Regions from separate parts of the Mesorhizobium huakuii genome, predicted to be linked through region 4. Evidence: riboswitches for the same ligand, from Rfam matches in the RefSeq annotation. Region 4 holds a riboswitch; each other region holds the start of a gene.

Region 1 (7,514 bases), 510 kb from region 4:
CGATGTCTTCGGCACCAGCCATCGGCTGGACGGCATCATGAAGGCGATGGGCGAGCGCAAGCGCGGCGTCATCGTCTATCTCAGAGAAGGCTCCGTCGGCGTCGCGCATCAGGAGCGCAAGCGCCCGCTGAGCGGCGACCGCGAGGATCATGAGGAGGCCCGCCGGCGCGAGAATGAATGGCGCGAAATCGGCCTCGGCGCGCAGATCCTGAAGGACCTCGGCATTTCCTCGATCAACCTGATTGCCTCGCGCGAGCGCCACTATGTCGGCCTCGAAGGCTTTGGCATCCACATCGCCAAGACCGAGATCCTCTGAAGGGGATAACTGCCCCATTGCCGGGAGATGGCGGCATGAACGCGTCATTGCCTCTGAGCCAGCAAAGGGGACGGCTTTTGCTGCGCAGGCCGGCGCAGGCCGATCTGGATTTCCTGGTCGACCTCTTCTCGCGCCGTGAACTTGTCGCCCATCGCCCCGATCCTGTTGCGGACACGCCGCAGCAGAGCGCCGCGCGGCTAGCGCGTGACATCGGCCACTGGGACAAGCATGGCTTTGGCCGCTGGGCGGTCGAGGCCGATGGCAAGCTGGTCGGCTTCGGCGGTGTCACCGTATCGGCGGATTTCGACGGCCTGAACCTGTCCTACCACCTTCATCCGGAGAGTTGGGGACATGGCTATGCCACGGAACTGGTCAGGGCGACGCTGCAGGCTGCGTTCGGCCCTCTGCATGCCGAACGGGTCATTGGCCTCGTCCGTCCCGCCAATCCGGCATCGCGGCGCGTGCTGGAAAAATGCGGCTTCGCCTTCGAGCGGGAGGTGATATTGCACGGCGCGCCAACAATGCTTTTTGCGCTGGCGCGGCCGCGCTGGGTCCGTATTTCGGATCCGGCCGCGTAGGGCGGAACGCCCGGCCCAACAGGGCCGAGCGCATTATTGCGCGGGAACGGGGGCGGCTTCGCAGCCATCCAGCTCGCATTTATGGGTGGCCAGGATGCGCTGGCCGGCGAGCACGGTGGCGAGCGCGATCGTGCCTGATGCCACCGAGACCCAGAACCCGTTCTGGGCGCCGAACGCATCCACCACCGCGCCGGCGGCGAAGGAGCCCAGCGCCATGCCGATGCCGATCCCGGTGGTGACCCAGGTGATGCCCTCGGTCAGCATCGCTTCCGGCACATGCCGCTCGATCAGGCCGAAGGCCGTGATGAAGGTCGGCGAGATCGCCACGCCGCTGATGAAGACGGTCAGCGCCAGAAGCGGCACGCTGCCGGCGGTAAGCGGCATCAGCGTGCCGAGCGCGACCAGGGCGACTGCGATGGCCAGCTGGCGCTGCAGCGGTGCCTTCAGGCAAAGCGCGCCGACAATGACGCCGAGCACGAAGGACCCCAGGGCATAGACGCCGATGACGAGGCTGGCGGCGCCGGGCTGGCCGAGTTCTTTGGTGATCGCGACGGTGCTGACTTCCGTCGTTGCGAAGGTCGCACCGATGAAGATCAGGGCGAAGGTGATGATCTGCACCGGCCGCAGGCGGATCGCCGAGCCGTCCGAGCCATGGCCCGCCGGACGAACTTGCGGCTCGGTCGATCGCTGCAGGATGAACGCCGTCGAGCCCAAGGCCAGGAACAGCGTGCTCGCCAGCATGCCCGCTTCGGGAAACAGGGCGGCACTCAGGCCCACCGACAGCGATGCTCCGGCGATGTAGACCAGTTCGTCCGCCGCCGATTCGAAGGCGAATGAGGTGTTCATCTCCGGTCGGCCCCGGAAGAGCTCGGTCCAGCGCGCGCGCACCATGGCCGGCATGCTGGGCATGGCCGCCGCCAGCAGCGCCGACACGAACAATGTCCAAGTCGGCCAGTCCTGATTGGCCGCGGCAATCAGCGTGATGAACGCGAGCACGGAGATGATTGTCGTGGGCACGACAACCCGCGTCTGGCCCAGGCGGTCGACCAGCCTTGATATTTGCGGTGCCAGGAAAGCGTTGGCCAGCGCGAATGTCGCCGAGACAGCACCCGCCAGCCAGTATTCGCCGCGCGTCTGCGACAGCATCGCCACGATGCCGATCGGAGCCATGGCGATCGGCAGGCGCGCCATGAAGCCTGCGGCTGCAAAGCCCTTGGCTCCAGGGGCGCGGAAGATTTCCGAATAGGGGTTTTGCATGGTGGTTCCTCGACAAAGGCCGGTTCGACAATTACATACGTAGCGTATGAGGATTAGATAGGGCATACGCGACGTATGTCAATTGGCATACGGAACGTATGTGAATAGGACCAGACGGAAATGCACAGACCCCGCAAGGAAATGATCGCCGAGACGCGCGCCAAGCTGATCGCCGCGGCCCGCCAGGCCTTTGGCACGATTGGTTATGCTGAGGCGTCGATGGATGATTTCACCGCATCCGCCGGACTGACACGCGGCGCCCTCTATCACCACTTCGGCGACAAGAAGGGACTGCTGGAAGCGGTTATCGCCGAAATCGACGGCGAGATGGCGGCCAGGGTGAATGAGGTCGCGTCGAGAGCGCCGACCCGCTGGCAACATTTCGTCGACGAGTGCACAACCTATATCGAAATGGCGCTGGAGCCGGAAATCCAGCGCATCATGTTCCGGGACGGTCCGGCCGTGCTGGGCGATCCGGCACAATGGTCGAATGCCAATGCCTGCGTTGGTTCAATGACCGATCATCTGACCGCGCTGCAGGGGGAAGGGGTGGTCGTCCCGGGCGTCGACCCCGAGACCGCGGCACGGCTGATCAACGGTGCGAGCAGCCAGGCAGCGCAGCGGATCGCCAATTCGAACGACCCGGAAGCGACGTCGAGAAAAGTGGTGGCGGCGTTCAAGCAGCTGCTCGAGGGCCTGCTCAGAAAACCAGCTTCGCAACAGAACTGAAATCCCCGTCGGGCGCTCCGCTGGCCACTGCTCACGATTGACAATCTTCGGGGTGAGCGCATCCTCTGCAGCCATCTCTGAGGGGAGATTCGGGCATGTGGGATTTCGAGATCGGCAGGTCGGTGTCCATCATGATGCGGACCTGGCCTTTCATTGTCTTTCGCATGATCATCTATTTCGGCATCACGCTGGCCTACATCGTGGCGACCGGCACCGGCGCTTCCGTCGGCTATGGTGTCGGCAATATCTCCACCGATCCCGATGGACCGATGTCCTTCGCCCTGTGGGGCGGCGTGGTCGGCTTCGGCGTTGTCTCGATCGCCGTCTACTGGATCCGGGAATACATTCTCTATGTCGTCAAGGCCGGCCATATCGCCGTCATGGTCCATCTGATCGACGGCCGGGATGTCCCCGACGGCCAGAACCAGATCGCCTATGCCCGGCAGGTCGTGACGGAGCGTTTCGCCGAGGCCAACATCCTTTTCGTCGTCGACCAGCTGGTCAAGGGCGCCATTCGCGCCATCACCGGCCTGCTCGGCGGGATCGCCGCTTTCCTGCCCATTCCGGGCCTGAGCGGCCTTGTTTCCTTCATCAACACGGTGATTCGCCTGTCGCTGACCTATGTCGACGAGATCATCCTCGGCTACAACATCCGCATCAATTCGTCCTCGCCCTTCGAAACGGCGCGTCAGGGCGTGGTGCTCTATGCCCAGAACGGCAAGACCATGGTCAAGAACGCCGTCTGGCTGGCGGTCATCATGTGGGGCGTTTCCTTCGTCATCTTCCTGCTGATGCTGGCTCCGGCCGCAGCCATTTTATTCATGATGCCCGGCCAACTCGCCGGCTGGGCCTTCGTGCTCGCTATCGTCTTCGCCTGGGCCTTCAAGGCGGCCTTTATCGAGCCCTTCGCCATCGCTTGCCTGATGCAGGTCTATTTCAAGACCATCGCCGGCCAGGTGCCTGATCCGGCCTGGGACATCAGGCTGGCCGAGGCGTCGTCGAAATTCCGGGAATTGAAGGACAAGGCGCTGGCCTCCTTCGGCGGCTCGCGCTGGGGCACGGCCGGCGCAACGCGCTGATCGGCGGGCGCGCAGGCGACGGTGTTGAGGTGCGCCACAGCTAACTTGAGCGGTGCCTCGCCTTGCCCGCAAAAGGTCTCGCTCATGATCAGTTCGGGCAGCGGCAGGCGCCGACCCCAGCCATGCGTTTCAAGGTCCGGTTTCGGTGCGAACTCGGAAACCCGGCCAACGCAGAGATAGGCGATCGGCGTTACATGCTCGGGAATGGACAGCAGGCTTTTCAGCGCTTGCGGTTCAATGATGCTAACCCAACCGACGCCGATGCCTTCGGCGCGCGCTGCCAACCAGAAATTCTGCACCGCGCAGACCGTGCTGTAGAGATCCATCTCCGGATTGTGCCAGCGCCCCAGCGGCGAACCCTGCGAGCGCCGGCGGTCGCAGGTGATGCAGATGTTGAGGGCGCTTTCGCAGATGCCTTCCAGCTTGAGCTTGCGGTAGAGCGCCTGCCGTTCTTCCTCGATTTCAGGCAGTTCCTGTTCGCGCGCGGCCAGGAACAGGTCGCGCACATCAGCCCGTCGCGCGGCATCGCGGATGACAATGAAATTCCACGGCTGCATGAAGCCGACCGATGGCGCATGGTGCGCGGCAAGCAGCAGCCGTGCCAGCACCTCGTCGTCGAGCCCTGTGGGCAGGAAATGGCTGCGCACATCGCGCCGCGTGAACATCGCGCGATAGACCGCGTCGCGCGCCCTTTGGTCAAATCCGTCGCCCATAGGAGCGGTCATATCTTCCGGCATCGCTTGTCCCCTTGCGATTGCTATGGTTTCACATCGTCAGAGCGTACTTTGTGCGTCCAACTGGACGCACGTCACTCTGATGTCACCCGCCTGACCATGCGGATGACGATGCCTGCCAGGCCGGTCTTCTGGCTTGGGATCAACCCGCGTCCGGTGCCTTCCCGTCATCGACAGTGGCATTTACCGGCGCGGTCCCCCTCACAGCGTTGGGCACGCCACGGAATTCAACCGTGTTCCCGATTCTCCCGCTTGCGGCGAGCACCAGGCAGTGGCGGCGACCTTACGCCGAAGCCGCCGCGGCGCCAATCCCCGCAGCGACGCCAATGGACGCAGGCGTGATTTTCCCCAGCGATCGAGCCGCAATGCATGGCCATCGCAGCGCCGGGGCACTAGATAGGGAGCATGACAACCCGTCTCTACACCCATCCGATCTTCCTCGAACACATCACCCCGCCCGGTCACCCCGAGCGGCCGGACCGCTTGCGCGCCATCGAGCGCGTGCTCGATGACGAGACCTTTGCTGCGCTTGATCGCGTCAAGGCGCCGGAGGGCGATGAAGCGACCATCCTCTACGCGCATCCCGCCGATTTCGTCGCCCGCGTGCGCGCCGCCATTCCCGAAGAGGGCCTTGCCCGTATCGATGCCGACACCACCGCGAGCCCAAAGAGCTGGCAGGCGGTGATCACCGCGATCGGCGCCGCCAACGCTGCCGTCGACGACGTCTTTGCCGGCCGCGCCGACAATGTCTTCGTCGCCGCCCGCCCGCCCGGCCACCATGCCGAAAAGAGCACCGCGATGGGCTTCTGCTTCTTCAACACGGCGGCGATTGCGGCCCGCTACGCGCAGAAGAAGCATGGCGCCGAGCGCGTTGCCGTCGTCGATTGGGATGTCCATCACGGCAACGGCACGCAGGATATTTTCTGGGACGATCCTTCAGTGCTCTATTGCTCGACGCACCAGATGCCGCTCTATCCCGGCACCGGCGCGAAGAACGAGACCGGCGCCGGCAACATCGTCAACGCGCCTCTGGCGCCACAGACCGGCGGCGAGGTGTTTCGCGATGCCTTCCTGTCCCGGGTGCTGCCGGCGCTCGACAATTTCGCGCCCGATTTGATCATCATTTCGGCTGGTTTCGACGCGCATCACCGCGACCCGCTGGCCGAGATCAATCTGACCGAGGATGATTTCGACTGGGCGACAGGCCAGCTGATGCAGCGCGCCGCGCGCCACAGCGGCAACCGGCTCGTCAGCCTGCTCGAGGGCGGCTACGATCTGCAGGGACTGGCATTTTCGGTCGCCGCCCATGTCGGGCGACTGATGAAAGGATGAATGATGGCTGCTGAGACCAACGAAGACGTCAAGGCGATGAGCTTCGAGCAGGCACTCGACGCACTGGAAAAGATCGTCGATGATCTGGAGCGTGGCGACGTGCCGCTCGACCAGTCGATCAAGATCTATGAGCGCGGCGAGGCGCTGAAGGCGCATTGCGATCGGCTGCTGAAGGCCGCCGAGGACAAGGTCGAGAAGATCAGGCTGTCGCGCGACGGCAAGCCGGTCGGAACCGAGCCGCTCGACGCGGAATGAGGCGCAAGCCGTTCACCGAGTTTTGGACATCATCGTGTTTGAGGATAGAGTTCGTCGCCGTTGATATGGCGCCTTGGACAAGAGGAGATACGGAAGCGATGTGCAGAAACATCAAGACCCTGTTCAATTTTGATCCGCCGGCAACCAATGACGAAGTGCGCGACGCGGCCCTTCAGTTCGTCCGCAAGCTGAGCGGAACGACACGCCCGTCGAAACAGAACCAGCATGCGTTCGACCACGCCGTCGAGGCCATCGCGGCATCGGCGCGCGAACTTCTCGATTCACTCGAAACCCATCAGCATCCGCGCAATCGCGAAGAGGTGGCGGCCAAACTGCGGGCAAAGGCGGCGATCCGCTTTGCCTGACGCTGCCAAAGCGGTCCACGACCGCTGACAAGGAGAGTCCATGAGCTTCTTTCCCGGGAAAGACCCTGAAGCCGGCGACGCCTTCGCCAGCGACCAGATCGAGCTGATGGTCATCCCGAACGCCAAGGACATTGGCGGCTTCGAGGTCCGTCGCGCTTTGCCGACCGCCAAGAGGCGGCTGGTCGGGCCCTTCATCTTTTTCGATCGGATGGGCCCGGCGATCCTGCGCGGTGGCCAGGCGATGGATGTCCGTCCGCATCCGCATATCGGCCTGTCGACGGTGACCTATCTGTTCGACGGCAAGATCAGGCATCGCGATTCGCTCGGCACGGAAATGGTGATCCAGCCCGGCGACGTTAACCTGATGACCGCCGGCCGCGGCATCGTCCACTCCGAACGCACGCCCGAGGAGTTGCGCGGCGCGCCGATGTCGATCTCCGGCCTGCAGACATGGCTGGCGCTGCCCGACGGCAAGGAGGAAGTGGCGCCGGTGTTCGAGAACACCGCGGCCTTGCGGCTCCCTGAAATCGACGCCGAAGGCGTCCGCGGCCGCATCGTCATCGGCGATTTCCAGGGGCTGCGCTCCCCGGTGCGGGCCGATACCGAGACGCTCTATGCCGATCTCAGGCTGACGCCTGGCGCCAGCGTGAAAATCCCGGCCGATGCCGAAGAACGCGCCATCTACACACTGGAAGGCGAGGTTTCGATTTCAGGCGACGTCTTTCCGGCCGAGCGACTGCTGGTGTTCCGGCCCGGTGACGAGATCATCATATCGTCGCAAAGCGGCGCGCATTTCATGCTGTTCGGCGGCGCCTCGCTCGGCTCGAAGCGCTACATCTGGTGGAATTTCGTCTCCTCGTCCAAGGAGC
Region 2 (7,514 bases), 1.7 Mb from region 4:
AGGGCTTAAGTCGGTCGCACTGTTCAATGCGGACTACATGGTGTTGCTGCGCCAGCAGGAACTCGCCTGCGTCAAGGCTTCCACGGCCAACGATGCGAACTGGGCGCGCGAACGTCAGACGTTTGTTTCCGAGGCGCTGCGCAGCGGCTTCGATCGCGCGACGGTCGAAGCGATCGACGCGCGCCTCGCCGGTGGCGATACTTTAAAAGCCGGCCAGACATGCCCCAGCGCGAGAACGCCACGGCCTTGGACCGACTTTGCCCGGACCGTGTTCACGGACGCGTCAAACGGACTGGCTCTTACGGCGTATACGTTTCCGTTAAAACCGCGGACGCTAGATCAACTGGACCAGATCAAAGCACTTGTTCGCGAAAAAGAGCCGATGCGCATAAGGACGGAGCGATGCTTTCAGGCGATCGCACCCGCGATGTTTGCCCTATCTTGGACAAACGGGATCGCCGAGAACATCACTGTGCTGAAGATGATGGCGGACGCCGGCTTTCCGACTTCCGAAATCGCAGACGTTGCTGAAATCCTGGATTTGAAGACGTTCCTGGTCGTTCTGACCAAAGCCGAGGCGGCAAGTATGGTTGACAGTTGCAAGGCCGACACCGGCTGGCAAGAGGATTATACCGTGCGGTTTGACCTGCGGCCACTGGAGCACGGCGTTGCGAAAATTCTCTATGAAGTCCCACAATAACGTCTTCTCATGCCGCGGCGGCAGGACCAGTGAGTCCATCCTCCAGGCGGATGTTTCCGACTTAGCCTCACGCACGTTAAGCCGATGCGATTGCCTTGGGGTGTGGGCCCTGCTCAATTGACTTTTACGTAAATGCCGTGCGAGGCTCGCGCGGGGGCCATGTCGATTCCGGCGGGCAAGGGTTTGGTTCGGGACAGAAGGCGACGCCGCGTGGTGTTGCCCAGGCTTCCGGCATGGAGCGACAATGCGGGAATATTATTCGATCACCGAACTGACCCGCGAATTCGACGTGTCGACGCGGACGCTGCGCTTCTATGAGGATGAGGGGCTGGTGCAACCGGTGCGGCGTGGCCGCACGCGGCTGTTTCGCCCGTCCGACCGCCATCTCATCCGGCAAATCATGCGCGGCAAAAGGCTCGGCTTCTCGATCAACGAAATCCGCGAAATCATCCAGATGTACAAGGAGCCGCCGGGCGAGGTCGGTCAACTCAAGCTGATGATCAAGCGCATCGAGGAAAAGCGCGAGGATCTCCGGCAAAAGCGCCGCGACCTCGAGGAGACGCTCGCCGAACTCGACCAGGCCGAGGAATCCTGCGTCGAGCGGCTGGTGGAGCTCGGCGTCAACACGTAACGCTGTTCAAATCCAGCGGCGCACGCGTTTGGCGTAGTCGCGGTATTTCTTGCCGAACTTCGCCGCCAGCACCTTTTCCTCGCCCTCGATGGCGACCTTCTGCGTGACGAAGGCGGCGATGAACGCCAGCGGCAGGAACCAGACGATCCCCGAGACAAAGGCGACGCCGATCAACAGCAGCGTGTTGGCGAGATACATCGGGTTGCGGGTGATGCCGAAAGGACCTGTGGTGACGAGGTGATCCGGCACTGCGTTGGGGTTAAGCGTTGTCCTGGCCCTGATCATGGTACGGATGGCAGTGAACCAGAGTGCCGCGACGCCGAACAGTGCCACCCAGCCGGCGGCGAACAGGAGGTCGCCGAGAAGGTCGCCGATCCAGGGCAGGGGATAGAAAAGACCGAGGGCGACGCTGATGGCGATGGCGGTGATATAGATCACCGGCGGCCACGGTATCACCCCGGGCTTCGGCTGGGGTTCGGTCATTGAGTTCCTCCCTCGTCCATCTTGTCCTCGGTCTGGGCCGTGCAGCTGGCGGCCAGATCGCCCAGATGCGCCCGGAATTCCGCACTCTGGTCGTTGTTCTCAAGCCGATCAAGCGTGGCCTCGCCCTCGATCGTCGTCAGTATGCAACTGCAATAGCTGGTGCAGAAGGTTGCGTTGCGCGTCTGCTCGCATGAGCGCTGGCAGGTTTTCAGGAAATTGACTTGCGGGGTTTCGACCTGGGCGGGCATGACTTGCGAAAACAGCCAGACGCAGCCGATCAGCAACGGCTGGTGGATCAGGTAGAAGGCGAGGCTGTGGCGGCCGATGAAGAGCAGCGGATTGGCCCAGCGGCCGGGCGCAAGGCTCGCCAGACGCGCTCGCAGGCCGGAGGCGGAAGTGAGTTTCGCCACGCCGATGCCGATAAGCACCGCGCCGAACCATGGAAACAGCGGCACATAGTCGTTGGATCGTGGATTGGTCGCCGATAGGCCGATCCACCATAGCCAGGGATGGTCCAGGGCCTCGAAGCGCAGATAGACGGGCGCAGCGATCACGAGCGCGGCAACGACAAGCGTCAGCAGGGCCGGCAGCCACAGGAAGGCGAGGCCGAGCAGGCTGGCGAGCGCGATCTCATGCAGGATGCCGAAGAAGATGAATCCGTCCGGCGTCGCGATGCGGGTGACCACCGAAATGGCGACCGCGGCACCGGCAACCATTGCAAAGCGCTTCCAAAAACCGTTCCAGCGGATTTGCTGGCCGTGAGCCAGGTACAGGCTGACGCCGACCAGGAACAGGAAAGTCGAGGCGATGCAGCGTGCGTAGATCTTCCACCAGCCAAAAGCGGTGAGGCCTGGATCGGTGTAGCCGAAGAATTCCAGATCCCAGGTGAAATGGTAGCTCGCCATGGCCAGCAGCGCGATGCCGCGCACAATGTCGATGGCGACGATGCGCTTTGATGGCTCCGGAACGGGTGCGGTCGGCGTATGGATGGTCATGGTCTCGCGATCTGATTCAGCCCCGCCTGAGGACTATCACGGTTGGACGGGACAGAAGAAGGCCGGGGCATCGGATCAAGCGCCGCTTTAGGCCAGAGCCGGGAAGCCTTTGACCGGTTTCGCTTTTCGCCGGTTACACGTCGGTTTCCTCTTAATCGTCCGGGAACGACCACGGCAGATTTGGCCGGTGATTCTGCTTTGGGGAAGCAATGTCCACCCATGTCCGCCATCCGATCTGGCTTCCGGCCCTCAAGGCCGCGGATGCGCGCACCTTCGCCTCGCTCTACGCGGTCGAATCCTTCGCCCGCGCCACGGTGTCGAGTGTCATCCCGATCCAGGCCTACGAGATTCTGCACAATGAGCAGATCGTCTCGATCCTCTACACCATCGTGGCGCTGCTCGGCCTGTCCGTGACCTTGTTCATGCCGATGCTGATCCGCCGCTTTGCCCGGCGCTGGGTCTACACGGCAGGCGCCTGCCTCCTTGCAATAGGCTCGCTGTTCTTCGTTACCCACACGCTGGCCGGGCAACTGGCCGGCATGCTGTGCCGTGTGATGGGCGCTAGTGCGCTCTCGATCACGCTCAACCTCTACATCATGGACCACATCCGCAAGACCGACTTCATGCAGGCCGAATCGCTGCGCATGGCGTGGTCGATGCTCGCCTGGACCGGCGGGCCGACGCTCGGCATCTTCCTCTACACGCGCTTCGGCATCTATGCCGCGCATGGTGCGGTGGCGGTGTTCGCGCTGGCGCTATTGGCGCTGTTCTGGACCTATCGGCTTGGCGACAACCCTTCGATCCGGCCCGGCAAGACACGGCCGGCCAATCCGCTCGCCAATATCGGCCGCTTCGTCGCGCAGCCCAGATTGAGGCTTGCCTGGCTGATCGCCTTCGGCCGCTCCTGTTTCTGGACGACGTTCTTCGTCTATGGGCCGCTGTTCATGGTGATCACCGGCGAGGGCAAGCTGGCCGGCGGTCTTCTGGTTTCGGCCGGCAACGCGCTGTTGTTCATGGCGATCTTCTGGGGCAAGGCCGGACAACGCTTTGGCGGCCGGCGCACCATGACATTTGCCTATTTCGCCATGTCGGCAATGCTTCTGGCGGCGGGTGCTGTCGGGGAGAGCGTGCCGCTGCTCACCGGCACTTTCCTGCTGTGTGGCGCCTTCTTCACCATCGCGCTCGATGCGCTGGGTTCGACCGCCTTCATGCGCTCGGTGCGCTCCTATGAGCGGGCGCAGATGGCGGCAGTCTACCGCACCTATCTCGACTTTTCCGAGCTGACGCCGCCGCTGGTCTATTCGGTGGTGCTGGCCTTCTTTGGACTGGGCTCGGTGTTCGTCACGCTCGGGCTGCTGGCGGCGGTTTGCGGGTTTGTCACGTGGCGCTACCTGCCGAAGTCCCTGTGAGGATCAGGCAGAAAGCGCCGCGTGCTGCTCGCGCACCCAGTTGTGGAAGCGGTGCAAGTCGTACTCTTCGGGCATCAGCACGCCGGCGGTGTGACGCATCGAACGCAGGCCCCTCTGGTTGACCTCGCAGATCGCCGCATCCTCTTCCAGCACCTGCGTGCCAAAGGCGACGATGTTGTCGATGTCGGTCGTGGCCAGGGCCTCGGGGGTAAACAGCCATTCGGCGACAAGTTCGGTTTGCTCCGGGCCGAGCGGCACAAGGCGCACGGTCCTGACATAGTCGACATGACCGACGATGAACATCGAGGGCAGGCTGGTGGCGTAGGTCTGGCCGGCGGCGCGTTCGGCTGGCGTCAGGCCTGAGAAGACCGGCCCATGCGTCTTGCCGTCGCGCGACCAGGTCTCGGCCCCGGCGCGCAGGCCGCCGGAAAATTCCGGCGCGTCATTGTCGGCATGGCGCGTCCATTCGGGGTCATCGTGCCGGCTCATCAGGCGCGGCCGTAGATCGGCACCAGCCGTGACAGGTCCTTGTGCACGCCCGGACAGTGCAGGCACTCGTTGAAGTTTTCCCAAAAAATCTTCCAGTTGCAGTGCATCACCTTGCGCAGCACATGGCCTGAGACCAGCGTTTCCAGCGGCCAGTTGCCGAGATTGCCGGAGGCCGGGTCGAAGGAGGCCTGCGCGGAGCCCGCCGCATCCTCCTGCAGATTGATGAAGACGAAACCACGCCACACCGAGAGCGCGACGCGGTAGAGCGGATGGTCGGCCTTGTCGAAACCATCAGGCAACGATTTCGACGGCACGCGCACGAGGTCGCCGCGCAGCGAATAGGACCAGGCGTGGTAGGGGCACGTGATCAGCCGCGCCTTCAGCCGGCCCTCGCTCTCCTGGCAAAGCTGCGAGCCGCGATGCCGGCAGGTGTTGTGGAAGGCGCGCAGCGCGCCGGTGTCGTCGCGCAGCACGATGATGTCCTGCGTGCCGATGCGGAATCGGCGGAAGGCAAGCGGCTGGGCGAGATCGGCCTCGCGGCAGACGAGCAGCCAGTTTTTGTACCAGATGGCATCGAGATCCCGCTGATAGGCTGCTTCATCCCAATAGGCCGATGAAGGCAGCGTCGGTTCGGCCTGGGTCAGGCCGTTGTAGGGGGCGCGCTCGCTGGCAATGGGCTGCATGGCTGGCTTCCAGTGAAGATGCCAGCCGACACCCGGCCAGGAGAATTGTCAATTGTCGCGCCTCGCGACGGCATGGCGCAATCGCGCTGTTTGCCGGCGGAATTTGGTTTGCCGCGTGTCGTGATTTTCCCTATAGTCATGCAGTCGTCGGTTCCGTTTTGGAGCCAAGAGGGAATGCGGTGCGGGCGAAATTCTTGCCCAATGCCGTGGCTGCCCCCGCAACTGTGTGCGGTAGTCCTCTCCATATGCCACTGAAGATTCGTCTTCGGGAAGGTGGAGAAGGGCGCTGATCCGCGAGCCAGGAGACCTGCCGACGACGGCAAAACTGACAGGCCCTCGGGTGGAGGGTGAAAGGACAAGATATGAATACCGCTTCCGTCTCCCTCGGCGCCTCCGTCTCCTCGCAGTCGCGCTTCATGCAGCTGGCGCTCGCCGCGCTGCTCGGCATTTTCGTGATGGGCTTTGTCGGCTTTTCGCATATCGATGCGGTCCACAATGCGGCTCACGACTATCGCCATTCGATGGCGTTTCCCTGCCACTGACCAGGATCTGACATCATGAACCTGTTTCGCAACGTCGTGTTCATCGCGGCGATCGCAGGGCTCGTGGCCGGCGTCATCCTCGCCTGCATGCAGGCCTATGCCACTGTGCCGCTGATCCTGAAGGCGGAAGTCTACGAACAGGCCGGCGGCGGCCATAAGCACGACCATGCCGCGGCCCCGGCCGCGGCGGATACCACTGCCATGAGTACGGCCGCCCCGGCGGGGAATGCCATGAGCACTGCGGCGCCGGCCCCGGCTGAAGTGACTGCTCCGGCGAAAGACGAGGGTTGGGCGCCGGCAGACGGTTTCGAGCGTTTCGCCTTCAGCGTGCTTGCCAATATCGTCACCGGCATCGGCTTCGCGCTGATCCTGGTCGCGGTTTCGGAATTCGCCGGCGGCATCGGCAATTGGCGCCAGGGCGTATTCTGGGGCCTGGCCGGCTTTGCCGTGTTCACGCTGGCGCCTGGTCTCGGCCTACCGCCGGAACTGCCGGCCATGCCGGCGGCCGATCTCTTGCCGCGCCAGATCTGGTGGTGGGCAACGGTGGCGGCAACCGCGGCTGGTCTCGGCCTGATCGCGTTCCGCAAGTCACTGCCGCTCGCCATCCTTGCCGTGGCGCTGATCGTTGCCCCGCACATCGTCGGCGCGCCACAGCCCGACAGCTTCGAGACGGCGATTCCGGAAGGGTTGCATCACCAGTTCGTGGTGGCGGTGACGGTGACCAACCTGGTGTTCTGGCTGGTGCTCGGCGCCGTCGTCGGCGTGGTGCGCGGACGCTTCACCGGCACCGCGACCAGCCTGCGCGACAGCTTTGCCTGATCGCAACAAGCTGACGTTCATCATCGGCGGCGCGCGCTCCGGCAAGAGCGCGCATGCCGAAACCCTGGCGACGGCGTTGCCGTCACCATGGGCCTATATCGCCACGGCTGAGGCCTACGACAGCGAAATGCGCGAGCGCATCGCGCTGCACCGCTCGCGGCGCGGCGAGGGCTGGATGACTATCGACGCACCGCTCGATCTCGCCGGCGCGCTCGAGGCCTTGCCCGACAACCAGCCGGTGCTGGTCGACTGCCTGACACTGTGGCTGACCAATCACATGCTGGCCGATCACGACGTTGGAGCCGAATGCCGGCGGCTGGCGGATGTGCTGTCACGGCCACGCGGGCCCTGGTTCGTGGTGTCCAACGAAGTCGGGCAAGGCATCGTGCCGGACAATGCCTTGGCGCGCCGTTTTCGCGATGATGCCGGAAGGCTCAACCAGCAGGTCGCGGCGATTGCCGATACGGTGCTGCTGATGGTGGCGGGGCTGCCGCTCAAGGTGAAATGACATGACCGACATCGACAATAAGGACGAGGAGCGCCACCGCGCCAAGATGGCCAAGCGCAAGGCGGTGCAGGACGCCGAGGTGGCCAGCAAGACGGTCGAGAAGGGGCTGCTCATTGTCAACACCGGCCCGGGTAAGGGCAAGACCACGGCCGCCTTCGGCCTGGCGCTCAGAATGCTCGGCTATGGCAAGCGCGTCGGCGTCGTCCAGTTCATCAAGGGCAAGTGGCACACCGGCGAGAAGGATGCGTTTGCTGC
Region 3 (7,514 bases), 2.0 Mb from region 4:
ATCAAATCGGCGAGGTCGTCGTGAATGCTCACATCGAGCGGCTCGCTCGTGGCGGCAAGCTCGGCAGGCAACTCGCCCGGCAGCGGTTGCGCCGCCGTTTCCGAAGGCACCAGCAAACCCAGTTCGAGCAATTGCGATATGAAGTGTTCGAGTTCAGCCGCGCCGAGTGTCGAACCGCCGGCGGTCAGCCCGATCAGGGCCCGGGCATCGATCCCGGACGCGAGCGCCTGCCAGACCCTGCTGCCGGAATCGGAAAAGCCGAAATATTTGCCGTTGGCAAGGTTGAGCACCACGGCCTCGCCATCGAAGGATTCGAAGACGATGTCCCTGCTCGCAACCGCATAGGCGTCGCAATCACGTGTCATTGTTGCCCCGCTTCGCAATCCCCGCCCACCCGCAGGATCGCGTCCACTGACAACGCCTGTAAACGCTCGGTTCTTCGTTGGCAAGGTAAGCGGAGCCGGCAAGACTCCAGCCATTTGGGGGCCGGCTGGGAGCGCGAGCCGATCACGCCTCTATTTCGAGCGCCGACAGCGGCTTCGAGCAACAGGCGAGGATGAAGCCGTCATCGATCTCGTGATCGAGGATGCCGCCATTGTGGCTCATCTCGACAGCGCCGGAGACTTTCTTCACCTTGCAGGTTCCGCACAGGCCGAATTCGCAGGCTGCGGGGATCCGCACGCCCGAAGCGCGCGCCGTCTGCAGCACGGTCTGGCCGGCGACGCATTCCGCGTCGACGTCCGAAAGCGCGAAGCGGATCGGTGTTGCGGCTTCGACGGGAACAGCCACACTGTCCGGCGCAGCGAACGGCGCCGGGATTTCCTCCACCATCGGTGCGGCAAAGCTCTCCTGGTGGTATTTCGTCATGTCGAAGCCGGCGGCCTCCAGCATGCCGCGCACGGCGCGCATGAAAGGGTCCGGACCGCAGCAGAAGATTTCGCGTTCGCGGAAATCGGGCGCCAGCAGCGGCAGCCGGATGGCGTCGATGCGGCCCATATGGCCGTACCAGCCCTCGCGGCTCGACCGCTCCTCGATCATGAAGCCGAGCGACAGGCCGGGCATATGACCGCCGAGCAGTTCAAGCTCCTTGCGGAAGATGATCTCTTCGGCGCGCCGGGCGCAATTGACGAAGCCGACATCTGTCCACGGCGCGCAGTCGTTCAGCCAGCGCAGCATCGACATCATCGGCGTCACGCCGGAACCGGCCGAGATGAACAGATATTTGGCCGCCGGGTGGCTGTGCAGAGAAAAGTCGCCATTCGGCCCATAGGCCTTGACGTGCGAACCGGGCTTCAGGTGATCGAACATCCAGCGCGTGCCGATGCTGCCGGCCTGCGCCTTCACCGTCACCGCGATCGAGAACGGCCGCGACGGTGACGACGACAGCGTATAGGTGCGCATCAGCGGCCCGTCCGGCGTCGGCAGTTCCAGCGTCACGAACTGGCCCGGCTTGTAGCGGAACCAGGTCTGGTTGTCGGAGCGGAAGGTGAAGGTCTTGACGTCAGGCGCTTCGTCGCTGACGCCGATCACTTCCAGCACCTGCAGCCTGTCGTTCCAGGGCGCCATCTGGTCGAGATGGCGATAGAGGCCAAGATCCGTCATCGCATTCATCCCTCAACCTCTCAAGCAACGCTGCGCAGCGCCGGCCTGCCGTCGTCGGCAAGGCGCGGGCCGATGAAGCGCGCATACCAGTCGACAAACTGGATCACGCCGCCCTCGTGCAACTCGGAATAGGGGCCGGGCTCATAGGCCGGCGACAGGATGCCGAAGGCGTTCTCCTCGACGATGCGGCGATCCTGGTCGTTGGTCTCGGTCCAGACATGGGTGAGCTCGGCAAGATCGTAGTCGACACCTTCGACCGCATCCTTGTGGACCAGCCATTTGGTCGTCACCGCCGTTTCCGTCGCGCTGATCGGCAGCACGCGGAAGGTGACGGCATGGTCGATGAGGATATGGTTCCAGGTCGTCGGGTAGTGATAGTGCATCAACGTACCGATGCGGTCGGCCGACACGCTGTCGGAGAGGTTCTTCTTCACCGCCCGCTTGCCGGTCATCGTGTAGCTGACCGCGTCGCGCAGCAGCGGCGCCCTTGTGGCGCGGAATTGCCCGGCCGGGTCGATGCGGAACTTGCTCGGCAGGCCGGCCGCCTCGCATTTGGCCCAGTGCGCCAGCATCTCCGGATCGCTGTCGGCGCCTTGCACGCCGGTCACCGTCGGGGCTTCCGGGAAGGTCTTGCACAGTTCCGGGTGATTGCCGGCGCAATGGTAGCACTCGCGGTTGTTTTCCCAGACGAGCTTCCAGTTGCCCTTCTCGACGATCGTGCTCTCGAAGGCGATCTTTGCTTCGCTCAAGCGGTGCGGCTTGAGATAGGGTTCGATCATCGCCCGCATCGGCGCGAAGTCCGCCGCCTCCTTGGCCAGGCAGATGAAGATGTAGCCGGCCACGCTTTCGCAGGCGACCGGCTTCAGGCCGAACTGGCTCTTGTCGAAACCATCTGCCATCTGGCGGGCAAACAGTAACCTTCCGTCCAGCTCATAGGTCCACTGGTGATAGGGACAGACCAGCTTGGCGGCCATACCCTTGTCGGTGTTGCAGACGCGGCTGCCGCGATGGCGGCAGGAATTGTGGAAGGCATTGATCTTGCCCTGCTGATCGCGCACCAGCACGACCGGATAGTCGCCGATCTGCACGGTGATGAAACTGCCGGGCTTCGGCAGTTCGCAATCATGGCCGATGAACAGCCAGTCGCGATACCAGATCAGCTCCATGTCGAGCTTGAAGAAATCGGGATCCGTGTAGAAGGGCTGCTCGAGTGAGAAACCCTCTCTGCGGCTGTTCAAGAGCCTCAGCATATCGTTGCGCGCATCCATGTCCTGTCCTCTTCGTTCAAGGACTGACTATGGTGGTGATTGAGGAAGGATCGACCGCACGCCGGCTCGCGCCGGATATGCAGCATCCGCCTCTTGACCGCCCACCGCGATCAGTCGAGTTCAACTATCTCGGGCTGGTTTCCGGGCTCTGGAGTGTCCTTGCGGACGGTCGCGACACCTTCCCAGGCTTTCGCCCAGTGGTCTCCCGTTGCGACTTGAACTCCACCACCGTTGCGGGGGCAGCGCCGGACTTTGACCGGCTTCCCAATTCTCCGCCCCGTCGTCACGAAGCGGCACCTGAGATGGCCTGATCTAATCACGACAGCGGATGCGACATCGGCATGAAAGCGACATCGCATCCATGTGGCGCGACACGCATGCGAAACGATCGGGTCAAGGCGGCAGTCACGAAAATCGTCGCGGTCACGGCTGTACCTGCTGTCAGAATCGACCCGGAACGGGCGCTAAAAAGGTTAACGGTATCGAAAAGTAACTATTAGCAGATTCTAAAATCGAACCGAACGGTTCGTTTCTGTTGACGGTGCGTGCAGGACGGTGTGAACGCTGAGGCTCCGATACAGTTGGTGATCGCAGCGCTGGTTTGCCTAACAGTTTGATATCAAAAACAAAAATATATGGCCAGGAAGGCCTTGGCACAATTTCAAGTGGTGGATTCTTGGTCCACACGGAACAACTTCGTGATTGGAAACGGCTGGCTGGCTTTCCCACATCGGGGCTGTCCGAACGACGCGATTTTAATCCCAAGACACGCCGCTAGACGGACAGAAAAATACTGGAGTGCCCAAAATGAAAAAGATTGTTCTCACTGCCGCTGCCCTTCTGGCCATTTCCGGCAGCGCCTTCGCTGGTAGCGACCACTATGGTTCGAATGCCGCTGCAGCCGCGGCTGTCGACAGCCAGCACACCGCTTCGACCAAGAAGTCGGAACCGGCTGCTCAGGCGCCTGTTCAGGGTGCTGACCGCAACCTCTTCGGCAACAACTAACAGCCGATCCCGGCCAATGGCGGGTTTTTCGCCCGCCGCTCCGGCCGACCTCAAGAAATTCAGGAGACCTAACATGAACAAGTTCATCATTGCTGCCGCCGCCGTTCTGGCCATCTCCGGCAGCGCTTTCGCCGGCAGCGACAACTATGGCTCCACCGGCGCCAACCAGGCTGCCGCTGCTTCGAACGACAGTTCGTACACCGCTTCGATCAAGAAGTCGGCTCCGGCCACTCAGGCGCCTGCTCAGCAGGGCGCTGACCGCAACCTTTTCGGCAACAACTAACAACCGGTTCGCAGCGGGACGGCGGGCATACCCGCTGTCCCGGCGAAATCCAGAAATTCAGGAGACTTGAAATGAAGAAGATCATCCTTGCCGCCGCCGCCGTTCTGGCCATCTCCGGCAGTGCCTTCGCCGGCAGTGACAATTATGGCTCCAATGCCGCCAACCAGCCTGCGGCGACCTCGGTTGACAACTCGCGTACGGCTTCGATCCGCGGCAACGGCTCGCCCGTCTACAAGCTGCTCAATTCGTCGGGCGACGCGCAGAAGTCCGCGCCTCAGGGCAGCGACCGGAACCTCTTCGGCAACCACTAACAGCCGAAGCTAATTTTCCAAAAAGAGCGGCGGGCCTGGCCCGCCGCTCTTTTTTCGATCCGAAGCCTCAGGCCGCCTTTGCTTCCGGCTTTTGCAGCGCGAAGGAATGTCCGTCCGCATCGAAGATATGCAGGTCCTCGGCATTGGCGCTCAGCCGCAATGTCGAACCGCGCTTGACCTCGACATTGCCGGGCAGCTTGGTCACCAGCGGCAGGTCGGCACGGCCGATGTCGACATAGACCAGCTGGACCTCGCCGAGCTGCTCGACATAGTCGACCGTTCCCTCGAACAGATAGTCCGCGCCGGTGGCGACCATGAGGTCTTCCGGCCGCACGCCGAAGCTTACCGCCGCACCCTTCGCCGAGGCTGGCGTCGAGATCGGCACGGTCGCCTTGCGCCCGCCGACATGGCTGACGACAGTCGGGTTTCCGGTCTTGTCGATGGTCGCCGGCAGGATGTTCATGGCCGGCGAGCCGATGAACTGGGCAACGAACAGATTGCCGGGCTTCTTGTAGAGGTCCATCGGCGTGCCGACCTGTTCGATATGGCCGTCCTTAAGCACCACGATGCGGTCGGCCAGAGTCATTGCCTCGACCTGGTCGTGGGTGACGTAGATCATGGTCGTGGCGGGCATCGATTCCTTCAGCTTGGCGATCTCGATGCGGGTGGCAACGCGCAGGGCGGCGTCAAGGTTCGACAGCGGCTCGTCGAACAGGAACACTTTCGGATTGCGCACGATGGCGCGGCCGATGGCGACGCGCTGGCGCTGCCCGCCCGACATCGCCTTGGGCAGCCGGTCGAGATATTTGGTCAATTGCAGGATTTCCGCCGCCTGGCGCACACGCCGGTCGATCTCGGCCTTGTTCTCCTTGCCGATCTTCATCGAGAACGCCATGTTGTCGTAGACCGTCATGTGCGGATAGAGCGCATAGGACTGGAACACCATGGCGATGCCGCGCTTGGACGGCGGCACGTCGTTGACGACCTCACCGGCGATCTTGAGTTCGCCGGAGGTGATTTCCTCGAGCCCGGCGATCGACCGCAGCAAGGTCGACTTGCCGCAGCCCGACGGGCCGACGAAGACGATGAACTCGCCCGATTTGATATCGAGGTCGATGCCGTGGAGAATGTGCAGGTTGCCGTAGGATTTCTTCACTTGTCTCAGATTGACATCGGCCATTGGTTTCCTCCCAGTGATGTCTCAAAAACTCAGTCGATCCGTCCGAACCAGGCGCCGTAACCGCCGAGCTCGACCGAACCGGTGCTTGCCTGCCCGGAAAACCCGTGTCCCGGCAAAGGTTGCAGGGATCGGTTGCCAAGGTCAACCTTGGCCGGCTTGGCACCGAGGTTGAAGACACAGACGACCTGCTCATTGCCGGCGCGGCGCGTGAAGGCGACGGTGTCGCCCTCGCTTTCGATGAAGGTGATGTCGCCCTTGGCCAGAGCCGGATGGGCGCGGCGGAAGGTCAGGAAGCGCCGATAGTGCTCGAGCAGCGAAGCCTGGTCACCCTGCTGGACATTGACCGCCTGCGCCAGATGCTTGGCCGGCACCGGAAGCCAGGGCTTTGCCTGGGAGAAGCCGCCATTCTTGGCGTCGCCATCCCATACCATCGGCGTGCGGCAGCCGTCGCGGCCCTTGAATTCCGGCCAGAAGCGGATGCCATAGGGATCCTGCAGATCCTCGAAACGCAGTTCGGCTTCGCCGAGCCCGAGCTCTTCGCCCTGATAGATGCAGACCGAGCCGCGCAAGGACATCAGCAGCGCCGAGATGACCTTGAGATAGGCGATCAGGTCGGCTTCGCCGGCCGCCCAGCGCGAGGCCGGGCGCATCACGTCGTGGTTGGAAAACGCCCAGCACGACCAGCCGTCGCTGGCGACCTTGCCGAAGGCTTCCAGCACCGAGCGGACCTTGGCCGCGCTGATCTTTTCCGGCGCCAGGAAATCGAAGGAATAGCACATATGCACGCGCTTGCCTCCGGCGGTGTAGGCCGCCACGACTTCCAGCCCGCGCTGTGAATCGCCGACCTCGCCGACAGCGGCGGTCGCCGGATATTCGTCAAGCAGGGCGCGGAAGCGTTCGAGGAAACCGAGGTTTTCCGGTCGGCTCTTGTCGTAGATATGGTCCTGGTAATTGTAGGGATTGACCGCCGGCGCGGTCTGGTCGTTGCGCTCTTCCGGCGGCAGCGGCGGATTGTTCTCCAGGCACTGGCTGTGGAAATAGAAATTGATCGTGTCGAGGCGGAAGCCGTCGACGCCGCGTTCTAGCCAGAAGCGGGTGACATCGAGCAGCGCGTCCTGGACTTCGCGGTTGTGGAAGTTGAGGTCGGGCTGCTCGGCCAGGAAATTATGCAGATAATATTGCTGGCGGCTGGTGTCCCACTGCCAAGCCGAGCCGCCGAAGATCGACAGCCAGTTGTTGGGCGGCGTGCCGTCGGGCCTGGCGTCTGCCCAGACATACCAGTCCGCCTTGGGATTGCTGCGGCTTGACCGGCTTTCCTTGAACCAGGGATGGCTGTCGGCGGTATGCGACAGCACTTCGTCGATCATCACCTTGAGGCCGAGCCTGTGCGCCTCCGCCGTCAGCGCATCGAAATCCGCCAGCGTGCCGAACATCGGATCGACGTCGCAATAGTCCGAGACGTCGTAGCCGAAATCCTTCATAGGCGACTTGAAGAAGGGCGAGATCCAGATGGCGTCCGCGCCGAGTGCGGCGATGTAGGGAAGCCTGCCGATAATGCCCTTGAGGTCGCCGATGCCGTCGCCGTTCGAATCCTGGTAGCTGCGCGGATAGATCTGGTAGATCACCGCGCCTCGCCACCAGTCGCGGTCGATGGCGAGGTCAGGGTTCGAACTGGCTTTCAAAGCGGATTGCATTGTCTCAGCCTCCTTTCACCGAACCGGCAAGCAGCCCGCGGACGAAATAGCGCTGCAGCGAGAAGAACACGATCAGCGGCACGATGATGGTCACGAAGGCCGAGGTCGTCAGGATCTCCCAATCGCCGCCGCGTGAGCCAAGCAGTGCGTTGAGCTTGGCCGTCAGCACGA
Region 4 (7,514 bases):
CGTTCCGGCCCCTGCCCCCGCACCCGCGCGACCAGCAGCAGAACGATGCAGGCGGCCAATATGCCGCCGGTGAACGCGGCGACCGGCAAGGTCCAGATGCCGAAACTGTCGCCGAGGACGGTGATGACGGAAACAGCTCCTGCAGCGGCGCCCGACGACAGGCCGAACAGGAAGGGATCGGCGAGATCGTTGCGGGTCACCGTCTGCAGCAAGGCACCTGTTGTGCCGAGGCCGCCGCCGACACAGACCGCCACGATGGTGCGTGGCAGCCTGAGATCGACGACGATCTTGCCGACCGGGCCCGACACCTGGTGCTCGTTCAACCCGACGGCATGGCCAAGCGAGGCGATGACGTCGGTCAGCGGGATCAGCGTCGAACTATACGCGATCGACAGCAGCACGAGGGCGACGGCCGCCACCGCGCCCGCCACTATCGCCAGCCCGAATGCCTTGTGCCCTGAAAGCGCACCGGATTTATGCCCAGGGGCAAGAAGCATCAGAACGCTTCCGGATGCATCGCCTTGGCGATCTTGGCGATCGCCTCGATGTTCGCCGGTCCAGTTGTCAGTTCGGCATAGCGCAGCGCCACAAAGCGCTCGTTCTTGACCGCGTCCGTTTCCTTCATTGCCGGATGCGCCTTCAGGAGCTCAAGCAATTTCTTGTAGCCGCCGCCGTCCTGGTAATCGAGCAGGATGAGGAATTGCGGATTGCGCGACGCCACGGTTTCCCAGTCCGTATTGCCCCAGCTGGTGTCCATGTCGGCCATGATGTTGTCGCCGCCGGCTGCCGTGATCATGGCGCTGGGGATGGCGAATTTTCCGGCGGTGAACGGCTTGTCCTCACCGGAATCATAGAGGAACACCCGCGTCCCCTTGGCGCTGCCGACCTTGGCGGTGATGTCAGCCAATTGCGCCTTCCAGCCGGAGACAAGCTTTTCCGCGTCCGCCTCCTTGCCAAAAATCTTGGCGAGCTTTTCGACGTCGCCATAGAGCAGGTCCATCGAGGCGGCGGGGCGGTTCTTGTCGAGATGGACGCAGCTCTCGGTCAGCACCAGCGTCTTGATGCCGTGCGGGGCTAGCGTGTCGGGCGTCACGTCACCGCCCGGCTTCATGCCATAGTACCAGCCGGCGAAGAAGAAATCGGGTTCGACTGCGACGAGGTTTTCGAGCGTCGGGTATTTGGGCGCCAGTTCCGGGATGGAGCCCTGTTCGGCCTTGAATTCGGCGCCGACCTTGTACCATCCGGTGATGCCGGTCAGGCCGACAATTGACGGCTGCAGCTTCAGCGCGAAGGCCATCTCGGCCATGTTGAGATCATGGATGACGGCGCGCTTGGGCGGCGCATCGAAGGTCAGCGGTTTGCCGCAGCTATCGACGGTGACGGGGAAGGCGAAGGCTGTTGAGGCCAGCAGCGAGAAGACAAGCGACAGAGCGAGACGTTTCACGGATTTTGCTCCTTGGTTGAACAGTGTCGAATGACGGATGGGTTTCGATCAGGAAGGGGGTGCGGCGCGGTTCGGAACATCGAACACCGTCAGTTCGCGGTCCTCGGTCGGATGGCGCAGGCGAAACACGTCGACGCCGAAAATCTCGCGGATCAGTTTCTGGGTCAGCGCCTTGCGCGGCGCGGCCAGCGCATGCAGCCGGGCTTCGTTCATCACCGCGACCCTGGTGGCGAACGGCGCCACCAGAGCCAGATCGTGCAGCACCGCGATCACCGTCATGCCGAAGCCGGCCACGAGTTCGAGCAGCTCGCCACGGGCGCGCGGGTCGAGATGGTTGGTTGGCTCGTCGAGGAACAGCACTTTCGGTTGCTGTGCGATGGCGCGCGCCAGCTGGGCACGCTGGCGTTCGCCGCCTGACAGCGAGCCGATGGCGCGGCCAAGCAGCGGCAACAGGCCGGTCCGGCGAAGCGCGTCGACGACGATGTCGCGTTCCTCGCTCCTGCACCTCAATCCGGCATGCGGAACGCGGCCAAGCTCGACATAGTCGATCACCGCAAGCCGCGGATCGGGCTGGTCGGTCTGGCCGACGACGGCGATGTGCAGGGCCCGTTCGGCGGTCGAGATCCTGTCCAGACGGCGTCCGCCAAGCTTCACCTCGCCCGCACTTGGCCGGAGCATGCCCGACAGCATGCGCAGCAGCGTGGTCTTGCCGGCGCCATTGGGGCCGATGATGGCGAGACGATCGCCTGATGCCACCGACAGGCTGACCGCATGGACCAGATCCCGGCCGTTCGCCGTCGCGCAGAGGTCGCGGGCTTCGAGAAGCGGCATCGTCATCGGCTGTTGCCCGCAAACTTGCCCGGCCCGGGGATACGGGCCAGCGTCTTGCCCGCCAGTCGCGGCGGACGTTGTCCGGAATTGCACCAGCCGTCAGCGAGCGAGGCGTATAGCCTTGCAAATCGCACGAGATCACCGGCGTCGGCCTCGGCGTCGATGGAGCCGAAAAGATAGGAAGCCTTGCCCGGCGCCTGGAAGGCCACCGTCAGCGGCCGCGCGCAGCCCGCCATGCACTCGACGCCTTCGATCGTGAAGCCATGCGCCACGGCGGGCTGATGATGGGCCGAGAGCCGGGAGCGCAAATCGGCGCACAGGCTTTCGCCCGACCTGATGCCGGTCGGGACGTCACGGCAAAGCGTGCACACGATGATGCGATGATCGATGGAGCCGTCCAACTTTCCGTCACTTTCCAAAACTGGCGACGGAAGGATGTTGGCGAGCCGGCCGACAAGACCGACGTCCACGTTTCCTCCCGGCACACCCCGTCCGGTCAACTCAGTGATGGCAGGTCTCCTGGCTCGCGGGTCTCGGCGCAATCCTGCCTTCCCAGCCTTGCCGGCCAGTGGCATTTCGGATCTTGCTCACCGCTTACAGTTGCGGGGGCAGCCACGGTCTCGACCTTTGAGGGTCTCACCGTGTTCCCTTTTCACCCCTTGCCTTTCGGCGCGGGGACCATCACCGGGCAATCGTAGTTTTGCCCCGGACGCATCGCAACGATTCTTTTCGACTGGTCCTGTCACCATCGTGGCACCAGCAGCCTGCGACCTCGTCAGAGAAGGCGCATACAACATCTCCGTCTGTTATGTAATAACAGAACTGTTAAAGACATATCCTCTGCCGCTGTCAATCCCTTGCCACCACCCTTCGAGTGCCGGAGAAGGTTGCGAACGTAGACAGGGCGGGTTCGCGTGAACCCGCCCTGGATCGGATGGTCTACAGGCAGACGGGCTTACTTCCCCGCCAGCTGCTTGGCGTTCTCCGGCGTGATCGCGGTCGTGTCGACGGTGACCGTCGTATCCACCGAAGTAGCGCAATCGAGCAGGATCTTCTTCGACATCTCGATCGCTTCCTTGGCGCCCGTCGGATAGGTGAAGGTCGCCGCCCAGTCGCCCTTGGCCACCGCCTCGATGCCGCCTGCCGGGCCTGGCAAGCCGTCGGTACCGATGATCTTGACCTGCTTGCCTGCGCCCTTGGCGGCAAGCAACGCGCCGGCCGCCATCATGTCGTTCGAGGCGTAGAGCACCTTGATATCGGGATGCGCCTGGAGCATGGCCGAGAAGGCGGTCTGGGCTTTGTCCGGCACCCAGTCGGCGGCCTGCTCGGCCACGACCTGGATCTTGGCATTCTCCTTGACGCCGTCCTTGAAGCCGTTCAGCCGCTCCACTGCCGGCGTCGAGCTCGGCAAGCCTTCCAGCACCGCCGCCTCGCCGCCGTCCGGCAGCAAGGTCTTGGCGGTGTATTTTCCGGCTTCGAGCGCGATCTTGTAATTGTCGCCGCCGATGAAGGCAGTGTAGTCCTTGCCGGGATCGCCGACCGTCTTGCGGTCGAGCTCGATGACAGGGATGCCGGCATCCATGGCGCGCTTCACTGCCGGCGTCAGCGGTGCCGCCTCGAAGGGCGAGATCAGCAGCAGATCGACTTTCTGGGTGATGAAGTTGTCGACCTGCGAGGTCTGCGTGTTGACGTTGCCGGCGCCGTCGGCGATCTGCAGCGTAAAGCCCGGTACTTCCTTGGCCGCCGCCGTCAGCTCGTCATTGACATGCTGGCGGTAGGGCTCGGCATTGTTCGCCTGCGAAAAGCCGATGATGAACTGGCCGTCCTTGGCGCAGGCCTTGACCAACGGTTCGGCAGCCTGGGCGGCTCCCGCAATGCACAGGCCAGCGCCTGCCAGAAGCATGGCGTGAAGCGCGCGCCTCGTTCCTTGTCTTATGGTTTTCATACTCACTCTCCTCCTCGTCGGGCCGGGGGCCAGACCTTGGTTTGACTTCAACTTGCTGCCGCTTTCCTCCTAACGACCCAAACCCTCGCGGCGGCGAACGAGGGATTGAAGCACTGCGGCCAGCACGATGATCGCGGCGGTCGCGAGCAACTGCATGGCGGGCGTGATGTTGTTGAGCTGCAGGATATTGGCGAGCGCGCCCAGCATGATGGTGCCGGCGACGGTGCCCACCATCGAGCCGGCGCCGCCGAACAGGCTGGTGCCACCGATGACCACGGCGGCGATCGCGGTGAGTTCGTAGCCCATGCCGTCATTGGCGCTGCCGAAATTGAACTGGCCGGCATGCACGATGCCGGCAAGAGCGGCGGCAAAGCCGGTGATGGCATAGACCGAGATCTTCACCATCGAGACAGGCACGCCGGAAATGCGCGCCGCGCGCTCATTGCCGCCGACGGCAAAGACATAGCGGCCGAAGCGCGTGGTGTTGAGCACGATCGTCGCGATCGCGGCAAAGACGATGAAGACGATGGTGGCGACCGGCACGGTGTTGTTGAACAGCCGCTCGCCGAGGATCGCAAACACCGGCGGTGCCAGGCCCGGCCCGTCGCCATAGGAAATGTTGATGTATTGGTTGCCCGACACGACCAGCGCCAGGCCGCGCGCCGCCTGCAGGCCGGCGAGCGTGACGATGAACGGCTCCAGCCGGAACCGGGTGGAGATGGTGCCCTGGATCGCGCCAAAGACGATGCCCATGACGAGCACCGCGAGGATGGTGGGAATGAGCCCGAAACCGCCCGAGATCATCATCGATGCCGTGACGACGCTGGACAGGCCGAGCACCGCGCCAACCGACAGGTCGATGCCGGCGGTGATGATGACGAAGGTCATGCCGATGGCGATGATGCCGGTCTCCGACACGGCGCGCACGATGTTGGCGATGTTGTCGGGGTCGAGGAACAGTATCTGGCCATGCCGGCGCGGTGAGAAGATGATGCCGCCGATCGCCACCACGACCAGGCCGATCAGGCTCTGGAAGCGCACCACCAAAGCGAGCGGATCGCGATGCACCGGTGCCGCGGCCACCGGACCGCTTGCCTCCGAGATCTTCTGTTCAGACATCAGGCCTCCCTGCCATTTGCCGCGTCAAGCACCGTGTGCTCGTCGACGCCGCCGATGAATTCCGCCACGTTGCGCCCTTCGCGCAGCACGACGATCCGGTCGCACAGACCGATCAGCTCCGGCATCTCGCTGGAGGCGACCAGGATGCCGAGCCCTTGCGCCGCCAACTGCCTGAGCCGCGCGTAGATTTCGCCCTTGGCACCGACGTCGACGCCGCGAGTCGGCTCGTCGAGCAGCAACAGCCGGGGATTGCCGAGGATCTCCTTGGCCAGCACCACCTTCTGCTGGTTGCCGCCGGACAGCGCGCCGACAGCGATGTCGGGATTCTTCGGCCTGATATCGAACTGGCCAAAGGACTGCTTCACCGCATCCGCCTGGCGGCGCGACGACATCAGGCCGAAGGGTGAGATGCGGCGGATGACCGACATGACCAGGTTGAGGCCCACCGCCATTCTCAGCATCAGCCCGCTGCCGCGCCGGTCGTCGGTGACGAAGGCGATGCCGGCGTCGCGCGCGGCCTTGATGGAATCGAGTTTCACCGACCGGCCATCGATGGCGACCTCGCCTTCCCAGCGGCCGGACAGGCCGGTGCCGTAGAGCGCGCTGAGCAGCTCGGTGCGCCCCGCCCCCATGATCCCGGCCAGCCCGACGATCTCGCCGGCCTTGACGTCGAGCGAGACGCCAGCCGGCGGCTGCCAACCAGCGCTTTCATGGGCGAGCCTGAAGCGCGCATCGCGCAGGCTGAGCAACGTCTTGCCGGCCGCCCTTGACCGTTCGGGATAAAGCTCGTCCAGCGGCCGCCCGACCAAAAGCCGGACCAGCTCGGCCTGTGGGGCGTGCGGCTCGGTGACGCCGGCGACGCGGCCGTCGCGCATGACCGTCACCCGGTCGGCGATCTGCGGCACCTCTTCCAGGCGATGCGAGATGTAGACGATGCCGACGCCGCTGGCGGCGAGCTTGCGCATGATGTCGAACAGCCGGTCGACCTCACCCACCGTGAGCGCCGCCGTCGGCTCGTCCATGATGAGCACGCGCGAGGCGTAGGACAGCGCCTTGACAATCGCCACGACCTGGCGCTGGCCGATCGACAGGTTCGCCACCATGCTGGCCGGGTCGATGGCCAACTCGATGGCTTCGAGCCGCCTACGAGCCTCGCTACGCATCGCCGGCACGTCGAGGAAGCCGCCAGGCCGCATCAATTCGCGGCCGAGGAACAAGTTGGCCGCCACGTCGAGCGTCGGCACGAGGTCGAGCTCCTGGAAAATGGTGGCGATACCGGCCGCCTGCGCCTCGCGCGGATTGTTGAAGGCGACCGGCTTGCCGTCGATGTGGATGGTACCTTCATCGGGCGTGTAGACACCCGACAACAGGTTCATCAGCGTGGATTTGCCGGCGCCGTTCTCGCCGAGCAGCGCATGGATCTCGCCGGCCTTCAAGTCGAAGTCGACACCGCGCAGCGCCTGAACGCCGCCGAAGCGTTTGACAGCACCGGTAACGGAAAGCAGCGGCGCGCTCATGCTGACCTCGTGGGGGCTGACCTCATGGGGCCGGCCTCGCGCAGGACTCTCGGACCTGCAGCGCCGCCTGCAGCCGTACTGCCTGCGGCTCCAAGCCGGTCGATGCGATGCGGGCGCACAGCAAGGCTGCCGCCTGCCGTCCGATCTCGGTGCAGGGCTGCGCGACCAGCGTCAGCCGCGGCTCGAAGCAATCAGCCCATTCGAAGTCGTCGAAGCCGGCGAGCGAGAGGTCTCCCGGTATTGAGAGGCCGCGTTCTCGAATCGCCCGCACCGCTCCGATCGTCGTCATGTTGTTGCCCGTGACCAGTGCGGTGGGCGGCGACGGCAGGGACAGGATCGCATGGGTCGATGCCGTCGCGCTCGCCGTGTCGACATTATCCGGCGAAACATAGTGCGGCAGGCATTCAAGTCCATTGGCGGCCAGCGAGGCGCGAAAGGCCTCGATGCGTTCGCGCGTCGTCGCCAGGCCCGGCTGGCCGGCGATATAGCCGATGCGCTTGTGGCCGAAGGCGGCGACGTGGTCGATGAGCGCGCGCATCGACGACTGGTTCTCGACACCGATCTGGTCGAAGCGCTCGTCGGCGAAACGGTCGATGAGCACGCAAGGCAGCTTCTTCTCGGCCAGGTAGTCGATGGCCCGCTGCGGCGCGCCCGACGG

The links. A riboswitch is a leader RNA that binds a small molecule or an ion and turns the genes downstream of it on or off. The one in region 4 is predicted to bind cobalamin.
Region 1: another riboswitch for cobalamin. It lies ahead of bluB (5,6-dimethylbenzimidazole synthase); the one in region 4 lies ahead of HB778_RS26195 (DUF1636 family protein).
Region 2: another riboswitch for cobalamin. It lies ahead of HB778_RS00220 (CbtB domain-containing protein); the one in region 4 lies ahead of HB778_RS26195 (DUF1636 family protein).
Region 3: another riboswitch for cobalamin. It lies ahead of HB778_RS17155 (aromatic ring-hydroxylating oxygenase subunit alpha); the one in region 4 lies ahead of HB778_RS26195 (DUF1636 family protein).

The regions. Positions count from the first base shown of each region.
Region 1 is NZ_CP050296.1:4,910,370-4,917,883, forward strand. Features, by position in the region: gene ribB (3,4-dihydroxy-2-butanone-4-phosphate synthase) at 1-316, shown strand, start outside; gene HB778_RS23610 (GNAT family N-acetyltransferase) at 352-894, shown strand; gene HB778_RS23615 (MFS transporter) at 928-2,151, opposite strand; gene HB778_RS23620 (TetR/AcrR family transcriptional regulator) at 2,272-2,880, shown strand; gene HB778_RS23625 (hypothetical protein) at 2,976-3,959, shown strand; partial or broken gene bluB (5,6-dimethylbenzimidazole synthase) at 4,115-4,696, opposite strand; cobalamin riboswitch at 4,798-4,977, opposite strand; gene HB778_RS23635 (histone deacetylase family protein) at 5,099-6,025, shown strand; gene HB778_RS23640 (exodeoxyribonuclease VII small subunit) at 6,029-6,280, shown strand; gene HB778_RS23645 (DUF2277 domain-containing protein) at 6,379-6,645, shown strand; gene HB778_RS23650 (pirin family protein) at 6,686-7,514, shown strand, end outside.
Region 2 is NZ_CP050296.1:45,139-52,652, reverse strand. Features, by position in the region: gene HB778_RS00250 (hypothetical protein) at 1-700, shown strand, start outside; gene HB778_RS00245 (MerR family transcriptional regulator) at 945-1,331, shown strand; gene HB778_RS00240 (methyltransferase family protein) at 1,338-1,814, opposite strand; gene HB778_RS00235 (heparan-alpha-glucosaminide N-acetyltransferase) at 1,811-2,809, opposite strand; gene HB778_RS00230 (MFS transporter) at 3,019-4,218, shown strand; gene HB778_RS42700 (SRPBCC family protein) at 4,222-4,707, opposite strand; gene HB778_RS42695 (aromatic ring-hydroxylating oxygenase subunit alpha) at 4,707-5,390, opposite strand; cobalamin riboswitch at 5,522-5,719, shown strand; gene HB778_RS00220 (CbtB domain-containing protein) at 5,753-5,932, shown strand; gene HB778_RS00215 (CbtA family protein) at 5,948-6,751, shown strand; gene cobU (bifunctional adenosylcobinamide kinase/adenosylcobinamide-phosphate guanylyltransferase) at 6,744-7,259, shown strand; gene cobO (cob(I)yrinic acid a,c-diamide adenosyltransferase) at 7,261-7,514, shown strand, end outside.
Region 3 is NZ_CP050296.1:3,449,521-3,457,034, forward strand. Features, by position in the region: gene HB778_RS17145 (PqqD family protein) at 1-365, opposite strand, end outside; gene HB778_RS17150 (hybrid-cluster NAD(P)-dependent oxidoreductase) at 508-1,602, opposite strand; gene HB778_RS17155 (aromatic ring-hydroxylating oxygenase subunit alpha) at 1,623-2,870, opposite strand; cobalamin riboswitch at 2,986-3,186, opposite strand; gene HB778_RS17160 (DUF680 domain-containing protein) at 3,678-3,875, shown strand; gene HB778_RS17165 (DUF680 domain-containing protein) at 3,949-4,158, shown strand; gene HB778_RS17170 (DUF680 domain-containing protein) at 4,230-4,469, shown strand; gene HB778_RS17175 (ABC transporter ATP-binding protein) at 4,537-5,649, opposite strand; gene HB778_RS17180 (alpha-glucosidase family protein) at 5,679-7,343, opposite strand; gene HB778_RS17185 (carbohydrate ABC transporter permease) at 7,348-7,514, opposite strand, start outside.
Region 4 is NZ_CP050296.1:5,424,161-5,431,674, reverse strand. Features, by position in the region: gene HB778_RS26210 (FecCD family ABC transporter permease) at 1-497, opposite strand, end outside; gene HB778_RS26205 (ABC transporter substrate-binding protein) at 497-1,444, opposite strand; gene HB778_RS26200 (ABC transporter ATP-binding protein) at 1,493-2,281, opposite strand; gene HB778_RS26195 (DUF1636 family protein) at 2,278-2,745, opposite strand; cobalamin riboswitch at 2,768-2,973, opposite strand; gene HB778_RS26190 (substrate-binding domain-containing protein) at 3,231-4,220, opposite strand; gene HB778_RS26185 (ABC transporter permease) at 4,290-5,339, opposite strand; gene HB778_RS26180 (sugar ABC transporter ATP-binding protein) at 5,339-6,856, opposite strand; gene HB778_RS26175 (LacI family DNA-binding transcriptional regulator) at 6,879-7,514, opposite strand, start outside.